DNA from 2 places in the Ruania zhangjianzhongii genome. Region 2 is predicted to be linked to the other one. Evidence: predicted binding sites of a transcription regulator. Region 2 holds the regulator's gene; the other holds the start of a gene.
The links. Region 2 encodes LexA, which represses DNA repair genes until DNA is damaged. Its sites were predicted from a motif close to TCGAACANNTGTTCGA; they were not measured.

Region 1 (6,135 bases), 2.3 Mb from region 2:
TCGGTGTTCAGCCACTCGCTCGCGAGCGCGTCCAGCGTGCCGTCGGTGCGCAGCGCTTCCACAGCGTCGGAGACGCAGGTGGTCAGCGAGGACTCGACGTCCAGCACGAAGCCGAGCTGCGCCGGCTCACCGGAGGCAGGCAGGGTGCCGATCACGGAGGTGTCCGGGAAGTACACCGTGGAGGCGGACACGCCCTGGCTCACGTCCATCACCACGGCGTCGATCTGCCCGCTGCTCATCGCCTGCATCGCCATCCCGGCGTCGTCATAGGGCACCAGCTCGACGGTGTCCCCCCAGGCGGCCTCGGCATCGGTCAAGGAGGTCTGCCCGGCGGTCACGCCGATCCGGGCACCCTCGAGGTCGGTCAGCGCGCTCGCCTCGGCGTAGTCACCGGAGTCGGCCACCACCACCCCCTGATAGGTGTCCAGGTACGGGGCGGAGAAGTCCACCACCTCGGCCCGCTCGGGGGTGATCGTGGTCTGGTAGGCGGCGAAGTCGAACGGCTTGATGTTCGGGGCGATGATCTGCTCGAAGGTGACGTTCTCCCAGGTCACGTCCTCTTCGGCGAAGCCGAGCTGATCAGCGACGGCGTAGACCAGCGCGGACTCGAAGCCCTCCCCGGTGGTCGGGTCCTCACCCACGTACCAGGGCTCGTACGGGGTGGACGTGCCGACGGTCAGCGTGCCCTCGGTGAGAGTCTCCAGCGCAGCCGGATCGCAGGTCGCGGTCTCGGTGCCTTCGCCGCCCTGGTCGGCAGTGGTGCCGCCATTGCTGCTGTCACCACCCGAACACGCGGTCAGGGCCAGTGCGAGGGCGGCAGTGGTCAGGACAAGAGCACGACGGCGCACGATGAACCTTTCCCGGGACAGCGGTCATCACCTGAACTGTAAAGCATTCGGCACTGGGCGGGACCGGTCGCTGGTGAGAGGTGATCGGGCTCACAGCACGGCGCCCGCTCAGCGCTTCCGCTGAAGCGTTCCGGGCCGGGAGGCGCTTCCGCGGAAGCGCATACCCGCCGACCGGTGGCCAGCACCGACATTGTCGGCCGGCCAGCAATGTCGGCCGGCCGGCAATGTCGGTGCTCGCTCCTAGTATCGAACACCTATTCGAAGAGGACGGTGAGGACGATGACGGCCAACGCCGATGACCGGAACACGCCCGCAGGGAAGCGGCCCGCCGGGGACGATCTGAGCGAGCGGCCGGTGTGGCAGCTAGCAGCAGAGCTGGGCTCCCTCGCGGCCGGGATCGCGGCCAGCACCTGCCGGTTCCTGGTGCTGCTCGGTGAGTTCGACGCGCGCGACGGGTGGGGGCACTATGCCGGAGTCACCTCCAGCACGCACTGGCTGTCCTGGCAGTGCGGGATGGCCGCGGTGACGGCTCGGGAACAGGTCCGGGTGGCTCGTGCGATGCGCAGTCTGCCGCTGACGTGCGCCGAGTTCGGGGCGGGCCGGCTGAGCTATTCGAAAGTGCGGGCGATCACTCGGGTGGCCACCCCGGAGAACGAGGCGGAGCTGGTGCAGGTGGCCGAGGCGGGCACCGCAGACCAGGTGCAGCGCTTCTGTGCCGGGGTGCGCACCGCCGCCGGTTCCCTGGCGGAGGTCAACGAGCGCCATGACCGCGCAGCGGTGACCTACCGGACCCTCGACGACGGGTCGGTGAGCGTCTCGGTGCGGTGCTCGCCGGAGCAGGGTGCGGTGATCGTCGACCGGCTGCACGAGGCGCGTGAATACCTGAAACGGACCGCCGCGGATCAGGACGAGTCGGGCTACTCGCTGCTCGATGCCCTGGTGCTGGTCTGCGAACAGTCCGAGATCGAGGCCGGCGCGAGCCGGACCCGTGGGTCCCGGCGGGCGGAGACCGTGCTGCACACCACACTGGCGGATCTCGCCGGTACACCGGTGACCGCGAACCAAGGCCCACCCGCCCTCATCGGCCCACGGCTGGAGTCCGGTGCGGCACTGCACCCGGAGACAGCGCGCCGGCTGGCCTGCGACTCCGGGCTGGTGACGCACCTGCACGAGGACGGCTCCGCTCCCCCGGGCGACTGGGTCCGGCCGAACCCTCGGCCCGGCCGCACTGTGGACCTCGGCCGGCGGCGGCGCCTGCCCAGCGCCGCCCTGTTCCGGGCGATGTGGGACCGGGACCACGGCTGTGTCTATCCCGGCTGTGGGCGGCGGCAGTACCTGCACGGTCATCACCTGGTGCACTGGGTCCGCGGTGGACGCACCGACCTGGACAACATGGTCCTGCTCTGCGGGGAGCACCATCGTCGGCTGCACGAAGGCGGCTACCAGATGCGGCGCGGGCCGGGTGGACCGATCGTCGTGCTGACGCCGGACGGCAGCCCGGTGTCGCAGCCGAGCAGCACAGCCAACGGGCCCGTTGTCCCGGCGGCTGAGGATGCATCGTTGGTCGCTCTCGACGGCGGCCGGTTGCACCTGGCCTACGCCGTCTCCACTGTGGTGACGAACTGGGCACGACGGCGCCAGCTCGCCGCCGAGCAGGACGGTCACGCGGCGTAGCGGTACCGCTTCCGCGGAAGCGCTCAGCGGCGTTGCTCAGCCGAGCGATGCGACGATGTGCTCGGCGATCGCCAGCGACGCGGTGGCACCCGGAGACGGCGCGTTGCGCACCTGAACGAGCGGGCCACGCTGCTCGATGGCAAAGTCGTCCAGCAGCCGGCCATCCCGGGTCATCGCCTGGGCCCGGATGCCGCGCCCGACGGGGGTCAGCCGCGCGCCTTCCAGCGCCGGGACGTAGCTGCGCGCCTCGGTGAGGAACCTCTCCGGGGAGAGCACGCCCGCCAGCTCACGCACCGCCGTCGGCATGTTCCTGGCGGCGAAGCGCCAGAACCCTGGCCAGCGTGCGACCTCGGCGAGGTCCCGCGGGCTGACCTGGCCCCGGTAACCCTCCCGAGCGCCGGACAGGAACGCATTCGGGCCGACGGTGAGCGCGCCGTCGACGCGCCGGGTCAGGTGCATGCCGAGGAAGGGGTAGCGCGGGTCCGGCACCGGGTAGATCAGGCCGCGGGTGAGGTGGGTGTGCGCGTCGTCGATCCGGTAGTACTGGCCGAAGAACGGGATGATCGCCGGTTCCCGGTCGCCGCCGGCAGTGCGGGCGAGGCGGTCCGAGGCCAGACCCGCGCAGGCCACCACCCGGTCGAAGAGCTGCGGAGAAGTCTCCGGGTCGGTGACCACCCGGACCCCGCGGGTCACTGGCACCACAGCGTGCACCCGGTGCCCGAGGAGCAGTCGTCCCCCGGCGGCCCGGACGTCCTCGGCGAGCGCCCGGGTGATCGCCGCGTAGTCCACTACCGCAGTGGTCGGGGAGAGCATCGCGGCCACCCCGACCGCCTCCGGCTCCACCTCGGCGAGCCCGGCCGGACCGACCATCTCGACACCGGGCACCCCGTTCGCCCGAGCGCGCTCGGCGATCGCTTGCAGCCGGGTGTGTTCCTCGGCGTCGCGGGCGATCAGCACCTTGCCGCACTCCAGGTAGTCCAGCTCCCGGCCGATGCAGAACTCCCGCAGCAGCTCCACCCCGCGGCGGCAGAGCCGGGCCTTCAGCGACCCGGGCGGGTAGTAGAGACCGGCGTGCACTACTCCGGAGTTGTGCCCGGACTGGTGCGCGGCGAGGTGGTCTTCCTTCTCGAACAGGGTGAGCTCGGCGCCGGGGTCGCGGCGCAGAATCTCCCGCGCCACAGCACAGCCGAGGATCCCGCCGCCGACCACCGCGTAGCTCGTCACGGCTCCACGATAGGGGCGCTTCCGCTGAAGCGCTGCGAACTCAGTGCAGCGGTCAGGCGCGGGCGGCGGCGAACCCGGGCTCGATCTGGCTGGTGACGATCTGCTGTTTGATGTGGTGCGGGGCGAAGGAGTTCCAGGCCGCCAGCAGGGTGGCCTCCTCCAGATCGTCCAGCGTCCAGCCGGCCTCGGTGACCAGCCGCTCCATCTCGTTGCTCATCGAGGTGCCGGACATCAGCCGGTTGTCGGTGTTGATGGTGACGGCGAAGCCCAGGTGCCACAGGGTGCTGATCGGGTGGTCGGCCACGGTGGTGGCGATCCCGGTCTGCAGGTTCGAGCACGGGCACACCTCCAACGGGACCTGCCGATCCAGCACCCAGGCGGCCAGCGTGCCGAGGGTCGCCTCGGTGGCGGTGCCCGGCGCGGCATCGGCCGGGGTGAGCTCGATGTCCTCGATGATCCGCACCCCGTGCCCCAGGCGGAGCGCGCCGCACACCTGCAGCGCCTCCCAGATGCTCTCCGGCCCGGCCGCCTCACCGGCGTGGATGGTGTACGGGAAGTTGGCTTCGCGCAGGGTCTGGAATGCGCTGCGCAGCCGGCCCGGACCGAACCCGTCCTCCGGGCCGGCGATGTCGAAGCCGACGGCTCCGCTGTCCCGGTTCTCCAGGGTCAGCGCGGCGATCTCGTCCGCCCGGTCGGCATGGCGCATCGCGGACAGCAACGTGCCCGCCTCGATCGTGTGCCCGGCGCGGGCGGCCTCTGCCTTGCCCTCCTCGATTCCGTCGTGCACGGCGTCCACCACCTGCTGCAGGCTCAGCCCGCGCTGCAGGTGCTGCTCCGGGGCGTAGCGCAGCTCGGCGTAGACGACTCCGTCGGCCGCCAGATCGACCACCGCCTCACGGGCCACCCGAGTGAGTGCCTCGGTGGTCTGCATCACCGCGATGGTGTGGTCGAAGGTCTCCAGGTAGCGCACCAGCGACCCCGAGTCGGCCGCCGCCACGAACCACTGCGCCAGCGCCTCCGGGTCCCCGGCCGGGAGCTGGTGACCCACCTCCGGCGCCAGCTCGAGCATCGTGGCCGGCCGCAGCCCGCCATCCAGATGGTCGTGCAGCAGGACCTTGGGCAGAGCGGCGATCGTCTCGCGGGTGAGGCTCATGGGTTCAGCGTATCGAGGATGTTCGCCACCGCCAGCGCCGCGCCGATCACACTGAGCACCATCACGGCCACGGTCACCTGCACGAGCACGGACCACCGGGAGGACGCGGTGGGCTGCCAGTACCGCAGCCGGCGCAACGCTCCACCCAGACCGGCGATCGCGGCCAGCGCCGCCAGCCCGGACAGCACCGGGTGACCGAGCCGTTGGGCGGTCATCGACGCCACCAGGGCGCCCATCGTCACCGCCAGCACCGTGCGGTGCCAGGACAGCATCGTCCGTTGTGGCTGCGCGCCCGGGTCGCCGTCGATTCCGGTGGTCACGTCACCAGCTGCACGATCACGTACCCCACCATCAGCAGGGCGAACAGCCCGACGGCGATCACCAGAGCGGGCAGGATCCGTGGCGCGGGTAAGGGCTCGCCCAGGCGCAGGGCCCGTTCCCGGCGCTGCCACCCGGAGAGCGCAGCGAAGGCGAGCACGCCGCCGGCGATGCAGGCGAGCCCGGCGACCACATCCAGGAAGGCGTTCCCGGCGCCGAAGGAGGCCAGCGTGGTCAGTGCCACCCCACCGGCCACCAAGGCGAGACCGGTGCGCAGCCACGCCAGCGCAGTGCGCTCGTTCGCCAGGGAGAAGCGCACATCGGGTTCGGTGCCCACCCCGTAGACCGAGCGGGGCCGGCGCCGGTCCTGCTCGGGCTGGCCAGCGGAGGCGTCGGTCATGCCGGGTCCACCCGGTCCAGCAGCACCGAGCCGGAAGCCGGGCGGGCCCCGTCAGCGGCGATCGTGACCGCGTCGGCGAGCGCCTCCTTGGCCCGGTTCACCTTCTCCGGGGTGTCGGTGTGCAGGGTCATCAGCACCTCGCCGGCACGCACCGCGGCCCCGGGCTTGGCGTGCAGCTGGACGCCGGCGCCGGCCTGCACCGGCTCGTCCCGGCGGGTCCGGCCGGCCCCCAGACGCCAGGCGGCCAGGCCGACGGCGTAAGCATCCAGCCCCACCAAGGTGCCCTCGGCCGGGGCGAGCACCTGCTCGGTGTGCGTCGCGGTGGGCAGCGGGGCGTCCGGGTCGCCGTCCTGGGCGCGGATCATCGCCTTCCAGGCGTCCATCGCCTGCCCACCGGCCAGGTGCTCGGCCGGGTCCGCATCGGGCAGCCCGCCGGCGGTGAGCATCTCCCGCGCCAGGGCGACGGTCAGCTCCACCACATCGGGTGGTCCCCCGCCGGCGAGCACCTCCAAGGACTC
Region 2 (6,135 bases):
CAGGATCCGGTAGCCCTTCACGCTGGTGGTGCGTTCGGCCGGCAGCGCCAGCTCCGCAGTGATCCAGCGCTGCAGCGAGTCGGCACCGAGATTCTTCGCCACCACCAGCTGGGCGCTCGCCCCCGGCGCCAGCCGCGGCAACCAAGTGCGCAGCAGCTCGTGCAGTACCGCCTTGCCCACCCGGATCGGCGGGTTGGACCAGATCGCGTCCAGCACCAGGTCCGGCTCGGCGGCCAGCAGCGTCTCGGGGGTGAACGTCTCCACGTTGCGCAGCCCGAGGCGCTCGGCGTTCGCGGCAGTCAGCTCCAGCGCCCGGGTGTTCACATCCACGGCGAGCACCCGCACCTGTGGGCGGGCCATCGCTAGCGCCAGGCTGATCGGCCCCCAGCCGCAGCCCAGGTCCAGCACCGTGCCCGACGGCGGTGGGTCGCCGGCATGGCTCAGCAGCACCGTGGTGCCGGGGTCCAGGCGGGTAGCCGAGAAGACACCGGCGTCGGTGGTCACATCGACCTGCCTGCCGTGCAGGTTCACGGTCAGGGTGCGCGGAGCGCTCGCTGCTTCCGGCTCGTTGGTGAAGTAGTGACCCACAGGGCCCCAGCGTAGTGCCGCCCGGCGCCCCCGCCCTGAGCGAAATCCGTTGGCGGGCGGTGGTTCGGAGTGGGATCGTGGAAGAACACACTGACCGGCACTGCAGCAAAGGACACCATGACCCGACCTACCCATCCGACTCCCGCCGAGCTGGACACCTCTACCGAGGCCCGCGCTCAGGACGTCGTGGACCGGATTCTGGCGAGGGCGGGCACAGCGATCCAGCAGGACTCCGACGAGCACACCGACTACGACGGCGACCAGCTCGACCTGGCCGAACGCGTGGCCCTGCAGCGTGTGGGCGGACTGTCCACCGAGCTGGAGGACGTCAGCGAGGTCGAGTACCGGCAGCTGCGCCTCGAGCGGGTGGTGCTGGTCGGTCTGTGGACCCACGGCACCGCCGAGATGGCTGAAGTCTCGCTCCGCGAGCTCGCCGCACTCGCCGAGACCGCCGGTTCCACTGTGCTCGACGGCATGCTGCAGCGGCGCTCCGCTCCCGATCCGGGCACCTACCTGGGCTCCGGCAAGGCCGCCGAGCTGGCCGGCGTGGTCGCCGCGACCAACGCCGATACCGTGATCGTCGACTCCGAGCTCGCCCCGTCACAGCGGCGTGGGCTGGAGGACGTGATCAAGGTGAAGGTGATCGACCGCACCGCCCTGATCCTGGACATCTTTGCCCAGCACGCCAAGTCTCGCGAGGGCAAGGCGCAGGTGGAGCTGGCGCAGCTCGAGTACCTGTTGCCGCGCCTGCGTGGTTGGGGTGAGTCGATGTCCCGGCAGGCAGGTGGCCGGGTGGCCGGTGGTGCCGGCATCGGTTCCCGTGGACCCGGTGAGACCAAGATCGAGCTGGACCGGCGCCGGATCCGCACCCGGATGGCCAAGCTACGCCGGCAGATCGAGCAGATGGCCCCCGGCCGGGCCGCCCGCCGGCACTCCCGCAGTGCCGCCGAGGTCCCCTCGGTCGCGATCGCCGGCTACACCAACGCCGGCAAGTCCTCGCTGCTGAACCGGCTCACCGACGCCGGCGTGCTGGTGCAGAACGCGCTGTTCGCCACCCTGGACCCGACAGTGCGCCGAGCGCAGACTCCGGACGGACGCGCCTACACCCTCGCCGACACGGTCGGCTTCGTGCGGAACCTGCCCACCCAGCTGGTGGAGGCGTTCCGCTCCACGCTGGAAGAGGTGGGGGCTTCCGATGTGATCGTGCACGTGGTGGACGCCGCGCACCCCGACCCCGAGGGACAGATCGCCGCGGTCCGCGATGTGCTGCGGGATATCGAGGGGGCCCGGGACCTGCCCGAGCTGGTGGTGCTGAACAAGGCCGACCTGGCCGAACCGGAGACGATTGCCCGGCTGCGCACCCGCGAGCCGAACGCGATCGCGGTCTCCGCCCGCACCGGCGCCGGGATCGAGGAGCTGCAGGCGGCGATCGCCGAGGCCCTACCGCGCCCGGCGGTGGAGGTGGACGTGGTGGTGCCCTACGACCGGGGCGACCTGGTGCACCGCGCACACGCCACAGGTGAAGTCATCTCCACCGAGCACCTGGAAGCCGGCACCCGCCTGGTCGCGCGGGTGGACGACGCGTTGGCTGCGGACCTGCGCAACGCCGGCTGAGCCGCCCGGCGCTGGCCCGGGCGCCGCACGGCCCGTTCGATACTTGCCGCACTTGGGCGATACCGCGGAGCACTACTCAGTGCGCCAACTAGCGACTGGATGGATTCACGCCCGGGGCTGGGCGCGGGTCAGGTCAGTGGGATGGTGCGGGCTGTGGACGCGGGGTCTCGCAGCCTCGCGGGCGCGATACCGTCGGGGGGTGGGTGAGAGCGAGCAGGATGCGCAGCACGCCGGCTCGGTCGGCGAGGCTGGCGAAGCCGGCCCGGTCCGCCAGACGGCTACCGCCGCCGAGGGCGCGGAAGCGCACACCATCGACGCTGCCCTGGACCAGGTGGTCGGCGCGATGGGCGGCGCCCGTCGAGAGGGGCAGCACGAGATGGCCCGAGCGGTGGCGGACGCGCTGGACGACGGAGGGCATCTGCTCGTGCAGGCCGGCACCGGCACCGGGAAATCGCTCGCCTACCTGGTGCCCACGCTGATCAAGGCGGTCGAGTCCGGTCAGCGCGCGATCGTCTCCACCGCCACCCTCGCCCTGCAGCGGCAGATCCTCGGCCACGACCTGCCCGTGGTGCGGGAGAACCTCACCGGCCATCTGCAGCGGGAGCCCGACGTGGCCCTCCTCAAGGGCTGGCACAACTACGTCTGCAAGCACAAGGTTGCCGGCGGCTATCCCGACGACGAAGGTGCCCTGTTCGCCGCCACGGAAGCTGCGCCGTCATCGGCGGAGGAGCACCCCAGAGAAGCCGACGAAGGCCTGGGTGGCCAGGTAGTGCGGTTGCGGGAGTGGGCCGGCGAGACCGACACCGGCGACCGGGACGATCTGGTGCCTGGGGTCAGTGAACGCGCCTGGCGGCAGGTGTCCATCAGCTCGTTGGAGTGCCTCGGCCAGAAGTGCCCGCTGCTGGCGGAGTGCTTCCCCGAGCGCGCCCGCGCCCACGCCCGCGAGGCCGACGTGGTGGTCACCAACCACGCGATGCTTGGCATCGCCGCCGCCGGAAACCCCAAAGTGCTGCCCGAGCACGAGATCCTCGTGGTGGACGAGGCGCACGAACTACCCGATCGGGTCACCGCGCAGGCCACTGTGGAGCTGTCCGCGGCCGTGGTCGAACGCACCGCCCGCACTGCGCGCCGGCATGCCGGACTCCCGCTGAGCACCCTCGAGGAGGCCGCTGACGCGCTCCGGCCGCTGCTGATGGCGGTTCCGGAGGGCAGGCTCCGGTCCGGGCTACCGGCCGAGCTTGCTCCGATCGTGCGCAGCATCGCCGAAGGCACCCGGGAAGGGATGACCGCGATGCGCCAGCAGTCCTCTGCAGCCGGTGAGGCCGGGGCGAAGTCGATGGCGCACAGCGCACTGCTCGCCCTGTTCGAGGTGGCCGATCGGCTGCTCTCGGACCGGATCGCCGACCATGTGGACGTGCTCTGGTGCGAACGCGGCCGGCGGCCGGGGGAGGCCTCGCGGCTGATGCTCGCCCCGCTGAACGTGGCCGGCCCGATCGCGGGCGAGCTGCTCAGCGGACGCTCGGCCGTGCTCACCTCGGCTACGCTTGCCCTCGGTGGCACGTTCGAGGCCACCGCGCGCTCCTTGGGACTGGCCGACGGCGGCTACCGCAGCGAACTGGTCACCTCACCGTTCGACTATGGCCGGCAGGGCATCCTGTACGTGGCCTCCTCGCTCGCCGCGCCGGGACGGGACGGGACCGACGAGAAGATGCTCGCCGAGATCGCCGAGCTGATCACTGCCTCCGACGGCGGGGCGCTCGGGCTGTTCTCGTCTCGCCGGGGTGCCGAGGCGGCCGCCGAAGCGCTTCGCGAGCAGGTGGACACCCCGATCCTGCTGCAGGGCGAGGACGTGTTGCCCACGCTGGTCCGCGAGTTCGCCGCCGACCCGCGCGCCAGCCTGTTCGGCACCCTCTCGCTCTGGCAGGGCGTGGACGTGCCCGGGCTGAGCTGCCGTCTGGTGTTCATCGACCGGATCCCGTTCCCGCGCCCGGACGACCCGGTGAAGGCGGCCCGCACGGAGGCGATCGGGCGGGCTGGTGGCAACGGGTTCATGGCCGTCTCTGCCACTCATGCGGCCCTGCTGCTCGCCCAGGGTGCCGGTCGGCTGATTCGGTCGGTGACCGACCGGGGGGTGGTCGCAGTGCTCGACCCGCGGCTGCGCACCGCTCGGTACGGTTCCTACCTGGCGGCCAGCTTGCCTCCGCTGTGGCCGACCACCAATGCTGAGGTAGTCCGTGGTGCCCTGCGCCGGCTGGCCGCGGAGGCGGTGGCCGAGAGCGAGCCTAGAGTGAGCGGAGCACGCTGACCACGCGTCCGAGGATCTGTGCGTCGCTGCCGTCGATCGGGGCGTAGTTCTCGTTCGCCGGCAACAGCCACAGTGCGCTGTCGGTCTTCTTCAGCGACTTGACCGTGGCCTCACCGTCGATCATCGCCGCCACGATCTCGCCGTTCTCCGCGACGGCCTGGCTGCGCACCACGACCCAGTCGCCGTCGCAGATCGCGGCGTCGATCATCGAGTCACCGACCACCTTGAGCAGGAACAGCTCACCCTCGCCCACCAGCTGGCGGGGGAGCGGGAAGACATCCTCGACCGCCTGATCGGCCAGGATCGGGCCACCGGCGGCGATTCGCCCGACCACCGGCACATAGGCGGCGTGGCTGGTGTCCTGCTCGCCGTCATGGGTGGTGAACGTGGCGGCGTCACCGCGTACCTTGCGGGAGTCGTCGGAAACGATCTCGATGGCCCGGGTGGAGAGTGCATCGCGGCGAAGGAATCCCTTCTGCTCCAGCAGCTCCAGCTGGTACTTCACCGAGGACGGGCTGGCCAGGCCGACGGCGGTGGCGATCTCCCGCATCGTCGGTGGGTACCCCTTGGCCTCCAGGCTGGCGCGGATCGAGTCCATGATCCGTCGCTGCCGGGGGCTCAGGCTGGCTGGGTCCGGGCGGTCGCTCGGGTCCTGTTGTGCGCGGGCCATGGTGTCCTCCTGTTCCGCATCGCCTGGAAATCCGCCGATGTCGGTGGTCGATGATCTGCTCGGTCTGTGGCGTTCTCCACGATAGGCGCCACCACCCGAAAGACCAAACATGTGTTCGACTGGCGTGTCGAACGAACAGATGTGCTACTGTCAGTACAGACGTTCGACGGACGGGTGTTCGACGAGTTTGAGGAGACGAGAACGATGAGCGCACTGGCCTTCCCCACAGCGCCCCTGACCGTGCCCTCCCGCAGGCGGCACCTGAGGGCCGTCCCTGATCTGCCGGCCGCACCTCTGCCTGTGGCGGAGACGGAGTCTCGCCCGGCCGACACGAGTGCCGCCCTGCGACTGACCGTCCGTGGCCGTGTCGTGCTGGTGGCCCTGGCGTTCGCAGTTGCCGCCGCTGTCGGGGTGGGTGCCGGCCTGGCGTTCCCGGAGGCGGAGCCGATGCCCGAGCAGGTGCAGAGCGTGACCGTCGGCCCCGGCGAGAGTCTCTGGACCATCGCTGCGGACGTCGCGGCCGATGGGCAGGACGTGCGCGTGGTGATCGACCAGATCATGGCGCTGAATAACCTGTCCGCCTCGACAGTGCACGCCGGCGCAGAGCTGACCGTTCCTTCGGGGGAGTGACCTGATCGACCCGCCCGGCTGCCGCGGCCGGTCCAGGCCGGTCGATGGCACTTGCGCGAGTGGCCCTCGGATGTCTAAGTTGGGTACATCTAGTAGTTACATGGATGTGATTGACCAACATGTGGTGCTTTCGCACGACGCCGGAGGGAAGGGAACCGCTAGGTGCACTGCCCGTTCTGCCGGCATGGCGACTCCCGGGTCGTGGATTCTCGCACGGCTGAGGATGGCGCGTCCATCCGTCGTCGCCGACAGTGTCCGGAGTGCGGCCGCCGCTTCACCACAGTGGAGACCACCAGCCTGACGGTGATGAAGCGATCGGGTGCCGTCG

Region 1: the regulator LexA is predicted to act here: its motif matches at 1,095-1,110, upstream of FU260_RS18365 (HNH endonuclease signature motif containing protein).

Annotation. Positions count from the first base shown of each region.
Region 1 covers NZ_CP042828.1:3,962,304-3,968,438, forward strand. Annotated here, with positions in the region: gene FU260_RS18360 (ABC transporter substrate-binding protein) at 1-848, opposite strand, end outside; gene FU260_RS18365 (HNH endonuclease signature motif containing protein) at 1,128-2,522, shown strand; gene lhgO (L-2-hydroxyglutarate oxidase) at 2,559-3,746, opposite strand; gene FU260_RS18375 (adenosine deaminase) at 3,799-4,899, opposite strand; gene FU260_RS18380 (DUF202 domain-containing protein) at 4,896-5,219, opposite strand; gene FU260_RS18385 (YidH family protein) at 5,216-5,617, opposite strand; gene FU260_RS18390 (thymidine phosphorylase) at 5,614-6,135, opposite strand, start outside.
Region 2 covers NZ_CP042828.1:1,697,806-1,703,940, forward strand. Annotated here, with positions in the region: gene FU260_RS07890 (class I SAM-dependent methyltransferase) at 1-588, opposite strand, end outside; gene hflX (GTPase HflX) at 706-2,202, shown strand; gene FU260_RS07900 (ATP-dependent DNA helicase) at 2,546-4,507, shown strand; gene lexA (transcriptional repressor LexA) at 4,485-5,177, opposite strand; gene FU260_RS07910 (LysM peptidoglycan-binding domain-containing protein) at 5,382-5,807, shown strand; gene nrdR (transcriptional regulator NrdR) at 5,970-6,135, shown strand, end outside.